Linked DNA regions of Microbulbifer sp. A4B17. The protein of the gene in region 1 binds, or shares a complex with, the protein of each later gene. Links are inferred from orthologs where the notes say so. Each region holds a gene or a part of one and is shown on either strand. Other genes may lie near its edges. The genes, in order: tsaB and tsaD.

What was found.
Region 2: the proteins of tsaB (region 1) and tsaD are in contact, whole or in part, in a solved structure (PDB 4WQ4), measured with the Escherichia coli proteins. The link is inferred for Microbulbifer sp. A4B17 from one-to-one orthologs.

What each region holds. Positions count from the first base shown.
Region 1 is NZ_CP029064.1:3,479,812-3,491,656, reverse strand. What follows is about bases 106-3,026. They hold tsaB (tRNA (adenosine(37)-N6)-threonylcarbamoyltransferase complex dimerization subunit type 1 TsaB), read left to right. Parts: upstream 106-1,175; coding sequence 1,176-1,877; downstream 1,878-3,026. Other genes in these bases: BTJ40_RS15375 (NAD(P)-dependent oxidoreductase), read left to right, coding at 2,684-3,026; BTJ40_RS15380 (undecaprenyl-diphosphate phosphatase), read left to right, coding at 1,881-2,678; BTJ40_RS15390 (hypothetical protein), read left to right, coding at 211-1,011. Outside these bases: more of BTJ40_RS15375, read left to right, coding at 3,027-3,565; BTJ40_RS15370 (DUF3524 domain-containing protein), read left to right, coding at 3,632-4,762; BTJ40_RS15365 (cellulose binding domain-containing protein), read right to left, coding at 4,885-7,812; BTJ40_RS15360 (neutral/alkaline non-lysosomal ceramidase N-terminal domain-containing protein), read left to right, coding at 8,674-10,755; BTJ40_RS15355 (DUF6531 domain-containing protein), read left to right, coding at 11,580-11,845. UniProt on the Escherichia coli protein: Required for the formation of a threonylcarbamoyl group on adenosine at position 37 (t(6)A37) in tRNAs that read codons beginning with adenine.
Region 2 is NZ_CP029064.1:500,786-505,492, forward strand. What follows is about bases 1,873-4,707. They hold tsaD (tRNA (adenosine(37)-N6)-threonylcarbamoyltransferase complex transferase subunit TsaD), read left to right. Parts: upstream 1,873-2,690; coding sequence 2,691-3,725; downstream 3,726-4,707. Other genes in these bases: BTJ40_RS02200 (GatB/YqeY domain-containing protein), read right to left, coding at 1,873-2,104; rpsU (30S ribosomal protein S21), read right to left, coding at 2,302-2,517; folB (dihydroneopterin aldolase), read left to right, coding at 3,770-4,159; folK (2-amino-4-hydroxy-6-hydroxymethyldihydropteridine diphosphokinase), read left to right, coding at 4,162-4,653. In the rest of the region: dnaG (DNA primase), read right to left, coding at 1-1,642; more of BTJ40_RS02200, read right to left, coding at 1,658-1,872.

The DNA.
Region 1 (11,845 bases):
CTTTTTTTATAAAAAGTTTCTCATTTTTCGCTTTTTTACTTGCAATGCCGGGTATTTTTATTAACTTTGATAAAGTTGTATCGAAATAGGCGGTGCGGCGATTTGCATAAGTAATAAAAACGGCCGGTTACAGTTTTTATTCGATAGCTAAAAGGCAATGCTGCCGGCACACTTTTGGATGTACTTCTTCTTTCAGTGAGGAGACAAGGGATGGCAAGAGTAGTAAAAAAGGGTACACGCGCGAAACGAGCAACCAAGGCGACTGCACCGTCGCCAGCAGTCGTGAAAGCGCAGAAGGCGGTAGAATCAGCGACCAAATCGCTGGACTCGCAAATGGATCGAGTAGCTAAGGCAAAAGCACGAGCGCAGAAAAGCAGTTCGGCAACGGCAAAGACTTCGCTGGCCAGCGCCAATACCAAGGCGAAAGATTTACGTGCCAAGCTGGCAGTAGCAAAGATGGATCTTGCCAAAGCCAAGGCTATGGATGCCGTGCGTATAGCTGAGGCTGCCGCAAAAGAAAAGGTGGAAATCCTGTCTAAAAGCCTTTCCAGTAAAGCGGATAAAGAGTTGGCTGCCGCTCTCAAGGCGTTTGAAGCGCGCTGGGTGAAGACTAAAGAAAAGGCGCATGCCAAGAAGCTTAAGTCCGCTGAGAAGAAGGCTGAAGCCAAGATAAAAACAGCTGCAAAGAAAGCTGCTGCCAAAGTAAAAGAATTAGAGAAGAAAGCTAAGGCTAAATTAAAGGCCGAAGCTCAAAAGACTAAGAAGAAACCCGCGGCTAAGGCTAGTGCAGCGAAAAAGCCTGGTCGCCCCAAGAAGGCCGCCGCTACCACGGCGAAGAAAGTTAAAGTTGGGCGTCCAAAGAAGGCTTCTGCAGCAGCCAAGCCGGCAAAAAGAGTTGGACGGCCCAAGAAAGCCACTGCAGCAGCTCCCAAGAAGGCCCCAGCCCGCCGCGGTCGCCCACCAAAGCCTGGTGCAGCTCGTCGAGGCCGTCCACCGAAGAAGGCCGCATAGGATTGTATTACAAGGGCGCCACAAGCAAGATGCTTGGGTTGCTCCTAAAAGACCCCGGTTAGTGCCGGGGTTTTTTAGTTGTAGGTTGCGATATTGGACATGACTCCCCTCTGCTCCCGTGCCACAATTCCCCCCCACTTTTAATGACCAGGTTTAAGAACGCTGTGAAAATACTTGCCCTGGATACAACTTCGGGAGCCTGTTCTGTTGCTCTCATATCTGATGACCAATTGATTGAACGTTTCGTGCAGGCTGAGCGAGACCATACCCGTCGCCTTTTGCCAATGGTGGATGAAGTCCTCGCAGAAGCCGATATGAAGCTCGCCGACCTGGATGCCCTTGCTGTCAGCCAAGGGCCGGGGTCATTTACCGGTCTTCGAATTGCAATTAGCAGTGTGCAGGGGTTGGCCTATGCTTCCGATCTGCCGGTAGTTCCGGTTTCCAGTCTCGCTGCCCTTGCCCTTGGAGCCCGGCGCTCGCATCCGGAGTGGGGACAATATCCTATAGTGGCGATGCTGGATGCACGCATGCAACAGGTATATTGGGGGGTTTACTCTACTAACTCACCCAGTGAGAGCTTGATCCCGGAAGCTGTACAGAACCCGGAAGAGGTTTTGTTGTCTCTAGAGGATTCAGAGGTCTCCGCTCCAATTTATGGGGCGGGCCCGGGCTTGCACTACGACGTTTTTCGGCAGGCGTCACTGGAAGCGGTTGATCAGGCGTGCTTCATTTACGCTCGGGATATAGCGCAACTGGCAGTTCCATTGTTGGAGCAAGGCAATTCTGTTACTGCTGAAGAGCTTGAGCCTGTTTATTTGCGCAATGAAGTCACATGGAAAAAACGACAAAAAATTCGATCCCAATAGCACATGGATACATTTCAGATTGTAATACTGGCCCTGATTCAGGGCCTGACAGAATTTCTCCCTATCTCCAGTTCTGCACACTTGATCTTACCCTCTGAGATATTGGGCTGGGAGGATCAGGGGTTGGCCTTCGACGTGGCTGTCCATTTTGGCTCTTTATTGGCAGTAGTATTTTACTTCCGTAAAGATATCTGGGTGTTAATCAGGGATGGCCTCGGAGGTTTTACGGACAAACAGTTTACCGATGAGGGGCGATTGGCCTGGCTGATTGTTCTCGCCACAATTCCCGTGGGGTTGGCCGGGTTGGTGTTTAAAGGCTATATCGAAACCCACTTGCGTTCTGCAGGTGTTATCGCTGCCACTACTATCGGCTTTGGCGTATTGCTGTGGTGGGCAGATGTCAAGGGTCGCAGGGTAGAGTCCTTGGCCCAGTTAAATTGGAAAAAAGCACTTTTGATTGGTTTCTCACAAGTATTGGCCCTGATTCCTGGTACTTCTCGCTCTGGTATCACCATGACTGCGGGATTGATGCTTGGAATGAAGCGGGAAGCTGCCGCACGTTTTTCATTTCTGATGTCCATCCCTGTAATCGCGCTCAGCGCTATGTTGTTGACGGTGGAGCTGCTTACTCTAGAAAGTGTGCCATGGAACGATTTATTGCTGGGTACAGTTCTATCTTGTCTGAGTGCTTATCTATGTATTCATTTTTTCCTGCAATTTATTAGCCGCATTGGGATGGCTCCTTTTGCGATCTATCGCCTGATTCTCGGAGCGATACTTATTTGGATGATATGGGGGTAGAAGAAATGGCAACAGTTGCATTTATTGGATTGGGGGTAATGGGATACCCCATGGCTGGTCATCTTTCCAATGCGGGTCATATGGTGCGAATTTACAATCGCACAGTTAGTCGTGCGGATCAGTGGCTACAAGAATATGATGGCGAAAGCTTTGCAACACCTGCCGAAGCTGCTAAAGGTGCAGAGGTCGTCTTTGCCTGCGTGGGCAATGATGGTGACCTTCGCCAGGTGGTAACAGGCGGGAAGGGGGCATTCAATAGTATGACTGAAGGGACTTTGTTTGTGGACCACACAACAGCCTCTGCAGACGTTGCCCGTGAACTTGCGGCTGCCGCCAATGAAAAGGGAATCGGTTTTCTGGATGCTCCTGTTTCTGGAGGTCAAGCCGGCGCTGAGAATGGTTTTTTGACGGTTATGATCGGGGGAGATAAAGCTGATTTCGACAAAGTACAGCCCTTCATCAACAGCTATGCAAGAGCGATCAACCTGATGGGACCTGTAGGCAGCGGTCAGTTGTGTAAAATGGTCAATCAAATATGTATTGCAGGTGTAGTTCAAGGGCTTGCTGAGGGCTTACACTTCGCCAAAGCTGCCGGTTTAGATGGGGAACAGGTAGTTGATGTGATTTCCAAGGGGGCTGCGCAAAGCTGGCAAATGGAAAACCGGTCAAAAACCATGCTGGCTGGAGAGTATGATCATGGTTTTGCTGTGGATTGGATGCGTAAAGATCTGGCGATAGTGCTTCAAGAGGCACAGCACAACGGCGCCTTATTGCCAGTTACTGCTCTGGTGGATCAGTTTTACAGCGAAGTACAGGCCATCGGAGGGGCTCGTTGGGATACCTCCAGTTTGTTCGCACGCTTAATGAATGTACGATCCTTCGATTAATTCGTTCCATCAATACCTACCGGGGTTAAGTTTGATCCCGGTATCATTCCTTTTTGTTACCACTCTATGAAAGTTTTACTACTCTCTGCTTATGATGCGGATAGTCACAAGCGTTGGCGCGAAGGATTGGTAAAGGCATTTCCCGAGTGGCAATGGACCCTACTCACTTTGCCTCCACGTTACTTTAGTTGGCGTATTCGCGGTAACAGCCTTTCCTGGGGTAGAGGGAAACCTGCGCAAGTTCTAAAGCAGGGTTGGGATTTGATTGTTGCCACATCAATGACTGACCTGAGTGCTTTGCGCGGATTAGTCCCCGAAATCGTAGGGGTGCCCACAGTTGTGTATTTCCATGAGAATCAGTTTGCATATCCAGTTAGCTCCGATGCCTTTCGCTCGATTGAGCCCCAGTTACTGAATATTTACACGGCTTTGGCTTGTGACCTGGTCCTATTTAACTCCGAATACAACCGCCGCACCTTGTTAGAGGGCACTGAAAAATTACTAAAGCGCTTTCCCGATTGTGTTCCGCAAGGCGTTTGTGAAGAGATTAAAGAAAAATCACGAGTTCTTCCCGTACCTATAGAAGATATCGTTTTTGATAGTAGGGCAAATGACGAGGTATTTTCTTGGAGTTGCCGAGCAGAGAATGCTTATTTGGGTGAGGCTGGTGAAGATACCTTAATTATCAGTTGGGCCGCCCGCTGGGAGTATGACAAAGGTGCAGACCGATTGCTGGAAATCCTCCGGGGCTTGAAAGCTAGCAACGTTAAGTTTGTTGTCAATCTGATGGGGCAATCATTTCGCAATAGCCCCACTGAGTTTACTCAAATACAAGAGGAATTTGCTGGACATCTACTAATATTTGGATATCTCGAAAGTGCTAAAGACTATCGTCAAGTACTGCGACATAGCCATATATTCTTATCTACGGCTTACCATGAATTTCAGGGATTGGCGGTAATGGAAGCGGCTATCCTCGGAGCGACTCCTTTAGTGCCCGATGAACAGTGCTATCCGGAGTTCTATCCTAAACCTTTCCTCTATTCGAGTTGTAGCGACGCAATACTGAAGTTGGAATCAATGTACCTGTCATTGTCGTCGGGTTCTAAATTAAAAAAAGTCGATTTTAGTAAGTTCTCAGGAAAAGTAATGTGGGCAGAGTATAGAGACCAATTCGTAAGCCTTGTTAATAAATAGGTTGGCTTCTACCCCAATTTTTAAAATCGGATTGAATTGTAATGGGATCCCCTAAGTTACTGGCGATTTTAAAAGCAGTGCCCTGAAAATTGTTAATCAGGGCCTGTTAGACGAACTTCCAGCTAGTTGGATATATGATCTATTGCTTTTAATAGCCCTTCATCAGGAATGTTATTGGGGAGAATACAGGAAAGAATATCCGAATGACCATGGTTTTCACCATACAGCAAGTTACAAGCCATAATCTTATGGCCTTGAGTTGTAGGGTGTACTGGATCTCCAGTAGGGATAATGTTCCCTTGCTCTGCAAAGAAAATATTTTTGGTGTTGGAGGCCTCAGACAGAGTTTTCCTTATTTTTTGATTATAAAAATCAGTACAGTAATTTTTCGGATCTTGTCCGTCCATTTCAGTTCGACGAGGGATGGTTGAAATTAAGAATACAATTTTATCAGAAGGTATATCTATGCTCTCAAAGTAACTTTGTATTCTATCTGTTATTGATGTGCCACTGATGTTATGGGGTGACGATATAATATTATTGACGACTCCATTTAGTTGCTGTGCTGATTCACTGTCTTCTTTTATTGGAAGGCTACAATCAATTGCACTATTCATACTGAGGAAAGTGATGTCGTTGGTCCCGAGCTGTATAGGTATGACTACGCTATCCTTAGAGGTTATATCTTGAGTTAAATCACAGGCTTGATTAGTGAGCCAATCTGTACTGCTTGCATTCTCCCTGCACTTTTCGTTGAGAACTTGATTAAAGTTATTTATGGAGTCGAGGCAGCGGGTGAAATTGTAGCCAGGGGTGATTTGATGGTGTCTCGGATCAAGATAGCAAAGTAAGTCGTTAGTTGTAGCTCCAGGTATTCCAGAGTGCCAGTAATTTTTGGTTTGTTGAGAAAAGTCATCAGGGCCTGTTGGTCCAGAGATAGTACCAATCGTTTTTAGATGTTTTCCATTATATTTTAGAATTAGTTGCTCACTGGTAGACTCTTTATCTATAGGAAAGATTGAGTTGCCATCGGCTGCTTTGACAAGATAGTCCCAGACCTGGCTACGAAATCCGTTTGAATTATAAGGGAGAGTTGTCATCCCGTAAGTAATCGAATCACCGATAAACCACAGCTTAATACTGTTACTTTTTAAATTTTTATTAGACTTGTGAGGAGATTCGCCAGACTGTGAAGGTTCAGTAGCGGTAGTACCTTTGCAGTTGCCAATGATGATTGGTGGGATGTTTTCCCCTGAATAATTTGCATTAAACCCAAATGCCTGGGCCTCTCCTGCTCGAATAGGTGATTCACTAGTGACAGTTATACCCCCGTTACTTTCTGTGACTTGTGCATTCCAAAAGTGTGTGATTGATTGGTTACCTTGCCAGTTCCACTGCAATTGCCATTCATCGAGAGGAGTCTCCCCCAAATTATAAATAACCACATTTGCCATAAAGCCACTTCCCCAGTCACTTTGAACGGTATATTCCACATTACATTGGCCTGAAGGTTCACTGGGTTCTTCCGGTATCGTGGGGGTAGTGTCAGGTTTGGATTGTTGCGTAGGATTTTTCGAAGATTCAAACCATTTTAAGGCATAGCTTCGGAATTCGCTTTCTGATGGGAGGGAGGAGTTTTCCAAATAATAGTTATTTAAGAATGTTTTCGCGTCCTTGTAGTACTTCTGGTGGGTATTATAAATCTCCTTTTTATTACCATCCTTGTCAACAAGCCAGTAACCAGTGAAGTCATTGATCCAGCTATCATATTCATTGTCATACATTTGCCAGTACAAAATAAATGGAGTACCCCATTGGAGCGCCGTTTTTATTACATTGCGTGATAGCATATCCTGAGCTTCGCCAGAGCGGGTTCCCCAATCCTTAAACCAGGATTCCCCGTAACCATACTCGCCAATGAAAACCCTTTTTTCGAATGGCAGTCCAGATTTCTTGGGAAGATTTGAATTGATAAATTCTAAAGCTGCGGTTAACTCACTATGAAGAGTAGAAAAATCTGAATGCTTTTCTTTGGTAGTGAGATCGTAAGCTGAATAAGAAACTAAATCTACATTGGTATGGGGTAGTACGGCATTGGTTATTCGCTCCTTTCCCTGCATTGCAGATTCAACTCTATTGACCTCGATATAATGATATAGGTTAACGTCCGAATGGGTGATATTTGCTTTGGCATCATCAATGGCTTTTTGCCGAATATTGACCCAGTCAATTAGACCCTGTATACGCTTAGCGGGGATAGTTTCCTGACTGTCATCTCTAATCCCATCAGTCTTTTGAACCAGGTTCCAATCCCCTTCCCAGTGCCCAATCATAAATGTTTTACCGGAGCCGCTATATTCAGTTAGTAAATACTCTGCCAGTGAATAAACTTTGTCATACTGCCACTGAAGCTCTTCTTCACTCATTCCTTTATTATCCATCCAGGAACCTGAGTCCTCCACCCAAAACATGTAGATAGAGAAATCCATCTCCAATACCTGCTGAAATTCTGGAATCTCTTCCAGTATTCGCTTGAATTGATAATCGAGCCCGGTGTTACTTAACTCGCTATACAAGCTGGGAGAAAGGGCAATCTTGAGTAAGTTAGAACCCATTTCGTAAATAGCCTCAGCACTCTCAAGAAGTGATCCCTTTTTTGTGAATGTATACTTAGGATTGATCGTTTGAGTGCCTAAAATAAGATTGTATTGTGAAAGAGGATCTAACAGCCTTCGTGAAGGCGGATTAGGATTGTTGGTGGTGTCGTTACAACTAGCGTTAATATGAGAAGGTTTCTGCTCACCACCTGAGTATTTAATGTTAAAACCAAAAGATTGGGCTTGGCCAACAGGTACCTTTACATAGCCTTCTTTTCCAACTACAGAAATTAAGTTTTCATTTTGTAGTGAAGTAGCATTCCATATAAGTGTGACCTCTTGGTCTGAAGGCCACTGCCATGAAAGTTCCCACTCGCTAATTGGCTCGGCACCTGTATTACGTATAACTACTGAAGCCATATATCCATCTTCCCACTCGCTCTGTATAGTCATTTGTACATTGCAACTTACACTGGCTCGGGACGGTAGCGAGAAGAAGATCAATAGGATAAAAAGAGAAAGAGGGAAAAATTTAGTATGCATTACTTATGTGTCTATATGGATTGTCCCGGATAAATCAGAGACAGGTAGATACATAAAGTTCAAAGCTATTTGTATATCTGCGCCAAATACTAAAAAAATTTTTAAGATATAGTGTATGATTTTATATTATTTCTTAATAATGCAGATTTGAATGTTAGGGGAGGATATTCTTGACTGGTTCGTCACAAGCTAGGTCATCAGTATTACCGATGTAAATGTTTGGGTAAGTTAAGATCTCCGTATTAAATACTGGTCGAATAGCAATTTGTGAGTAATTCGAACTGTTTGATTTTTTCACTAAATATATTTAAAAAATTTCTTCTTCATCCCTCCTGGCTTTGCACCATTAGTCTGTATTTGCTTGATTTAAGCAGGTTTAGGTTTTTTATACTCTTAAAAATCAGCTGATACTCAAAATAACTATTTTCAAGTTTGAAGTTTAATAGATTTATGGCGGATAATTATTTGTATAGATTGTACCAAATACTGCCAAGTAAGGTATTCTGAATAGCGCGCTAGATCTGTCCTTCAGCTTTAGTGCATCAAAGACAAGGAGGCAATGGCTGTTTAAAGTGCTTATTGAAAATAATAAAGCTGCTTTTCAGGACGAAATAATAAAAGCCAAGTATTGAATTGGCTCAATGTCTAAAAGTGTGTTTCCGAGTTACTCGGCAGCGATCTATTTAGATATCAACTTTCAGTGAATAAGACACGTCTTCACGCTCGTGAAACGACGGGTGTATTCCTGCACGAAATGATTCTGGAGAAATAATGAAAACAATGATTAATGGTTGTCTTATTGCCCTGGTGTTACTCATTGGGTACCCGTCACTTGCAAATTCATCTGAATGGCTTGTCGGAGTTGGAAAGTATGATATTACAGGACCGGCAGCTGATGTTGGTATGGTGGGTTATGGCGATACAGGTCAAACGACGAAGGGGATCCACACCCGCTTATGGTCACGTGCATTTGTGATTTCTGATAGCGCTGACGACAAGCGTTTAGTTTTTGTGTCGGCAGACTTACAGGGAATTCCTCAAGGCGTTAAACAGGGGGTTGTAGATAAGTTAAAGAGTTGGTACGGCAATAGTAAGTATACTGAACAGAATGTGATGCTGACCGCCACACATACTCATGTTGGTCCAGGAGGCTATGATCATTATGTCATGCTAAATATGAGTGCCCTCGGATATGCCGAAGATAACTATAAAGTCATTGTTGATGGTATCTTTCAATCAATCGTTGAAGCGGACAGCGGGTTAACTCCAGGTGACATATTTATAGAGCAGGGGACATTACTGGATACCAGTATCAACCGAAATCCGATTCCCTATGCAGGAAATACTGATTCTAATAATTACCAGTACGATACCAATAAAACAGTGACCCAGCTTAAACTAGTTGATGGAAATAATAATGCTTTGGGAATTATCAATTGGTTCGCAGTACACAATGTCTCTTTGGGTACTGGGCAGCGTCAACTCAGCGCCGATCATAAAGGTGCGGCGAGTCAATTGTTAGAATCTTGGGCGGTTAAGCAGGGTGCAGCAAGTGAATTTACGGCAGCATTTGCCAATAGTAACCTGGGAGACGCATCCCCGAATATTTGTGGACCCAGAGATGGATGTGGAAATACTGAATATGACAGCTTAATTTTAGCCGCAGAAAAGCAAGTTGCCAAAGCACAGTCACTTTATCAATCAGCATCTGTGAAGCTTGAAGATAGCTTGGATTATCGGCATCAACACATCTATTTCCCGGGGTATACCGTAGCTGGTGAATTTACCGGTGATGGACAGCAGGAAATTTGTGAAGGCGCAGTGGGCTGGTCATTTACCGCGGGGTCAACCTGGGATGGCCCCAGTGAAATTGATGGAATTTTTGAAGGGATGTCTGTGGAAAATGAGGGTGAGGACTGGGATAGAAGTGCAGGGTTATTCGAGTCAGTGATTGATGGCTATCCCCTTTTTGGCTTAATGAATCTATTCTCTGCAGCAGCAGTATATGAAGATACTCAAGATGATCCCTGCCAGTACCCCAAACCTACGTTTGTAGAGCGCGAAGTGGTTGGTCAGGCACTTTATACACCCTACCTGCCTTTCCAGCTATTTCGTATAGGATCTATTGCTCTGGTAGCTGCGCCAGGTGAAATGACCACCATGGCAGGACGGCGTCTCGAGGCAGAAGTATTGTCAGCTTTGGAGGAGAGTGGTGTCACTACCGTTGTGATTGCAGGTTTGGCAAATGCCTATTCCGGTTACATAACTACCCCAGAAGAATATGACAGACAGCATTATGAAGGAGCTCACACAATTTATGGTCCGAATACCCTTGCGGCTTATCGACAAATATATACCGAAATGGCTTATGCAATGGTCAATGGTGTGGAAATAGCTCCTGGGCCTACTCCTGAGGATTTATCTGATGATCAAATTATTAATGTCATTGGAGTTGTTTATGATGATAAGCGCCTGTGGGAGTCCTTTGGACAGGTATGGGATGATGTAAATAGTAGTTACAGCATAGGTGATATGGTATCTGTTAGCTTTCGTTCCGGCCATCCCCGCAACGATCCAAAAACTGAAGGTACTTTTATTGAAGTACAGCGCAAAGTTAATGGCAGTTGGGAAACTTATCTTAGTGACGATGATTTAGATACACGTTTTATTTGGACACGGGATACGGCTATTGATTGTATGGCTTGTTCATTTGCAGAAGGGCAGTGGATTATTGGAGAAGATACACCATCAGGTACTTACCGAATAAAACATTATGGAAACTGGAAAAGTGGTTGGAGCGGAAATATTTCCAGCTACTCTGGGAAATCGAGCAGTTTTATCGTAAGTAATTGATGTTTTTTTGAGATCGGCTGGATTATCTAGCCGATCTCGTATATTGAAGATTCGTTATATTGATGATAGATACATATAATAAAATATATGGATTTAGATTGGAGGAACGATTTTAGGCCTTAAGTATATTTTTGAGAGAGATTAGGAGTCTGGTATGCTGTGTGTTCCTGTCACTATTTAAAACTATAAATTGTAGCTTGCTGTATTAAAATTAATAAATAGTGGGGTATTTGTCTGAATTTGCTTTTATCGATAGATAATAATTGATATTGGATCAAACTTTTCATCTATTCGTGGCGCTTACTGTGTATTCTGCTGTAATCGTTTTTTCCTGTCACGAAATTCAAAATTAAGTTAGTTTCCCGGGTTAAGTCATTCTTTTGAGCATCATGTTTGATGCTTAAGACAATAAGCTCGGGAATTTCTGGGTATGTTTTGTAACTATTTAGTTAAAATTTAGCAGATAATTATAAATTGTGGGTAGTTTATGAATTTATCTATTGTTTTGGCAGGTTTTATCGCTATCTTGGCTGTTAGTAGAAAGCACTAATTAAAAGGTAGAGTGGGTAGTTTGATGATGCCAGGTTTGATGGGACTGCTATCCAGTGGAGCTTATATAGACGTTACCCAGTGGCGTGAGGTTGTTTTTTGACCGTCAGCTGTTAATGCAGGCCGACTATAGCATAAGGGTTATGTTTTTAGATGGAAGTAAGTTCAATCAACTTTGCGGTAACAGACACGAGATACTGCTTTAGCAATTCTGAATGGATTCGGTTATTTAATAACTGTTAAATTAGTGGTCGGTAGTTAATAGGATTTAACTTTTGATACAGCTCTATATTGAAAATTTTCAGGGTGCCCGTTATGTGGTGCGGGCTGGTTGGACTTACGAGGCTCACCCTAAGAGGGTGGTTGATGCTACTGAATTACTAGGGATGTTTGATACCAATACTTTAAAATTGATATATGATCAGTATCTCGGTATATATAATACTCCCACACCTGATACAAAGCATGAACGAAATAAATATTTCAATACCCAATCAAGTAATGTTCCCGGTCATCTAAATGATCGCGATAAGGCCATTTA
Region 2 (4,707 bases), 3.0 Mb from region 1 along the record:
CCAGCTGGATAAACAATGCCAGGTCTGCATTGCCGTCGATGGGGAATTGCTGTGGATTTTCGATTTGTGCCGCCAGCTCCGGGTGGTGCAATAGCAGGGCGATCAGCATGCGCTCTGGCGGCAGGAGATATTGGCTCTGGCGGCGCGGACTGTTGTAACTCGGTCCTGCACTTTCGCTGAAGTTGCTGTCGCGCTGCCAGGGTTCCGGCGGTGTGCGGTGCTCCAGCTCTTCGTGAAGGGAGGGTGCTTGGTTTGGCTCTCCCGGTGCAGCTGTAGGTTGCGGGTGGGGCTGTTGCGGCGCGCGAGCTTTTTCTGTGCGGATAACCTCTTGCAGGGTTTCCTTGTCGAGCCCGGTGCGTGAGGCCAGTTGTTGGAACATCAGCTGGCGGTAGACGCCATCGGGCAGCAGGTCCAGTAGGGGGGCGGCGAGTTTGGACAGGCGCGCGCGGCCGTCCATGGTCTGCAGGTTGATATCTTCGCTCAGCAGGTCGAAGAGAAAATCTTCCAGCGGTAGGGATTGCTCCTTAATTAGCTGCTGGAAACGTTCACCGCCCAGTTGGCGTACCAGGGTGTCCGGGTCCTCGCCTTCCGGCAGTAGCAGGAAGCGCAGGCTGCGTCCGTCCTGCATCTGCGGCAGGGCCGACTCCAGAGCGCGGCGGGCGGCGGCGCGGCCGGCGCGGTCGCCGTCAAAGCAAAACAGTAGTTCCGAGGTATGGCGGAAGGCGAGTTGGATATGGTCTTCGCCACAAGCGGTGCCCAGGGTGGCGACGGCGCAGCGGATATCGAACTGGGCCAGGGCCACCACATCCATATAGCCTTCAACCACAATTAGGCGTTCTAAATTGCGGTTGGTCTGGCGTGCTTCCCACAGGCCGTAGAGTTCGCGGCTCTTGTGGAAAATCGGGGTTTCCGGGGAGTTCAGGTACTTGGGTTTGTCGTCGCCCAGTACCCGCCCGCCAAAGGCGATGGCGCGCCCGCGCTGGTCGCGGATCGGGAAAATAATACGGTTGCGGAAGCGGTCGTAGTGATGGCGCGCGTTGGGCTTGGTGTTGCCATCACTGTCCTGGCGGCGAATGGCCAGGCCTGCCAGTTCCAGTTGATCCGCTTTCTCGGGGGTATCGGCTAATGCATTGAGCAGGTTGTCCCAGCCCGGGGGCGCAAGGCCGATACCAAAGTCCCGGGCAATCTCACCGGAGAGGCCGCGATTGCGCAAGTAGGCCACCGCATTGCCTGCGGCGGGGTGGTTACGCAGTTGTTCACGGTAGTAGTCGGCGGCTTTCTCTGTGAGCTGGTAGAGAGATTGACTCTCCCGCTGGCGCTTTTCTTGCCCCGGTGCCAGTTGTTCCCTGGGAACTTCCAGTCCACGGGTGGCCGCGAGTTTTTCCACCGCTTCTGGGAACGGCAGACGATCGTACTCCATGAGGAAGCCGATGGCATTGCCATTGGCGCCGCAGCCGAAGCAGTAATAAAACTGCTTGTCCGCACTCACGGTAAACGATGGGGTTTTCTCGTCGTGGAAGGGGCAGCAGGCAGAGTAGTTTTTGCCTGTTTTACGGAGCTTGACCCGGCTGTCCACCAGCTCGACGATATCTGCCCTTGCGAGCAGATCGTCAATAAAGTGCTGGGGTATCTTGCCGGCCATGGGGATTCGCTCAGCTTAGGCCAGTTGGGCCTTCACCAGTTTGCTCACCGCGCCCATATCTGCACGGCCTTGCACCTGGGGTTTAACCTGGGCGATGACTTTGCCCATATCCGCCATGCTGTTGGCACCGGTGTCTTTGACGGCGGAGGCAACGATATCGGTGATCTCTGCTTCGCTCAGCTGCTTCGGCAGGAATTCCTGGATAACTTCAATTTCAGCCTGCTCTACTGCTGCCAGTTCAGCCCGGCCAGCTTTCTCGTACTGGGTAATGGAGTCGCGGCGCTGCTTGGTCATTTTGTCCAGCAGGGCGAGGATGCGGGCGTCATCCAGGTCGATGCGCTCGTCGACTTCAACGCGTTTTATCTCGGCGTTGATCAGGCGCAGGGTGGCCAGGCGCTCTTTGTCTCGCGCTTTCATTGCGTCTTTAGTGGCTTGGGTCAGGGTTTCCTTGAGAGTGCTCATAATGAGTGTTCCGGGATTGTTGGCAATGAATTTTGGATCAGGGGCTTAGGATAGCTTGTCTGCTGGGCGGGGGAAATGCGTTAGCCCAAACGAAAAACGGCGCGCGAGTATGGCTCGCACGCCGTTCTTTATAGCTCCGCTACGGGCTAAGCCCGTCCGGCCGCCTCGCTGCGACAGGCTTATGCAGCCTGCGGCTCTTAGTAGAGACGCTGGAACTTGCGGTTTTCGCGCTGAAGCTTTTTAGCGTGACGCTTTACAGCGGCAGCAGCTTTGCGCTTACGAACAGCGGTGGGCTTCTCGTAGAACTCGCGACGACGTACTTCAGACAGTACGCCTGCTTTTTCACAGGAGCGCTTGAAACGGCGCAGGGCGATATCGAAAGGTTCGTTGTCTTTGATTCGTACAGAGGGCATTAGGATACCTGTTAAAATTCGTTTCTCTCGGCCATTCCGGCAATGCTCTCGCAGTTGCATCCGGTGGCCGGTTCACAGCGAGGGCGCAAATTCTAAACACTCCTATACGGGATCGCAACCCCATTTTCCAGTATGATAACCGCCCCTCGAAGTAGTCACGAGAATGAGATCAAGTGCGCGTCCTTGGTATAGAAACTTCCTGCGATGAAACTGGCGTCGCTATTTACGATTCTGAGTCCGGTTTGCTCAGCCATGCCCTGTTCAGTCAAGTGGACCTGCATGCCGATTATGGCGGTGTAGTCCCCGAGCTGGCGAGCCGCGATCATGTGCGCAAACTCTTGCCGCTGATTCGACAGGTAATGAAGAAGGCCGAGACCAGCCCTTCAGACCTCAATGGCATCGCCTATACCGCGGGCCCCGGTCTGGTGGGAGCGCTGATGGTCGGGGCCTGCGCGGCCCGTGCACTGGCCTATGGCTGGGATATCCCGGCGGTGGCGGTGCACCATATGGAAGGCCACCTGCTGGCCCCAATGCTGGAGGATAATCCGCCCGCCTTTCCTTTTGTGGCCCTGCTGGTTTCCGGCGGACACACCCAGCTGGTGGAGGTGCGGGGGCTCGGCGATTACGAATTGATGGGTGAATCCCTGGATGACGCTGCCGGCGAGGCCTTTGATAAGGCCGCCAAAATGCTCGACCTGGATTATCCCGGTGGCCCGCGTTTGGCTGCCCTGGCGGAAAAAGGAGACCCCAAACGTTTTACTTTCCCGCGTCCTATGACTGATCGACCGGGGTTGGATTTCAGTTTTTCAGGCCTTAAAACCTTCACCCTGACGACGGTGCGTAAACACGCCCTTGAGGATGGTTTGCCGGACGAGCAGACTTGCGCAGATATTGCCGCGGCTTTCCAGGAGGCGGTAGTGGACACCCTGGTGATTAAATGTCGTCGCGCTATTAAGGCTTCTGGCTATAAAACCCTGGTGATTGCCGGTGGAGTTTCCGCAAATAAATTATTGCGTGAGCGTTTGGAAACGAGCCTGCGAAAGGATAAGGCCAGCGTCTACTATCCGCGCCATGAATTCTGCACTGATAACGGCGCCATGATCGCCTACGCCGGTAGTTTACGTTTAAAAGCAGGGGAGCAGACGAGCCTTGCGGTAGATGTGCGTCCGCGCTGGCCTATGACAGAATTGCCCAAGACCGAACTTTAAAAATCCCAGGGATAGCCTGGCATTAAAAAGAAAAGAGCCGATAAATGGATATTGTTTATATACGGGATTTAAAGGTGAATACCATTATTGGTATTTACGATTGGGAGCGGGAAGTGCGCCAGATGGTCAGTCTCGATTTGGAGATGGCCTTCGATATTAGTGAGGCGGCGCGCACAGACAATATTGAGTACACACTTAACTATAAAGCGGTGGCCAAGCGCTTGATCGCTTTTATTGAAAGCAGTGAGTTTCTGTTGGTGGAGACCATGGCAGAGCAGGCTGCGGCAATTGTCAGGGAAGAATTTTCTGTAAGCTGGCTGCGACTGCGGTTGTCCAAGCCGGGTGCGGTCAGAGGGTCCAGGGATGTGGGTGTCATTATTGAGCGCGGCGAGAGGCCGGCAAAAGGTGCAGCAGCGATGTCTGCGGGAGTGTAAACGTGGCTCAGGTGTATCTCAGCCTCGGCAGTAATATCAATCGTGCGCAATATATCCGCGCAGCGCTGAATGCCCTGGCCGGGCGGTTTGGCGAATTACAGGTGTCCCGGGTCTTCGAAAGTGAAGCGGTAGGTTTTCAGGGCGATAACTTTTACAACCTGGTGGTGGGGCTGCAAACTGACCTGCCGGTAGGGCAGCTGGCCCTGTGTCTGCGCGGTATTGAAGATGCCAACGGCCGCCTGCGTTCCGGTCCCAAGTTCAGTGCACGAACTCTGGATATTGATATTCTCACCTATGATCACCTGACAGGAACTGTCGACGGGGTAAAATTGCCTAGAGGTGAGATTGTAAAAAATGCCTTTGTTTTACAGCCTCTGGCAGAGATTGCACCGGAAATATTGCATCCGGTCGAGCAGAAGACTTACCGTCAGCTGTGGAATGAGTACGACCAGGCTTCACAAAAATTGTGGCCGGTAGAATTTATTTGGCCGTGATTCCAATAATTTTTTAAAAAATGCAGATAAAAAAGCAGCCCTTTGAGGCTGCTT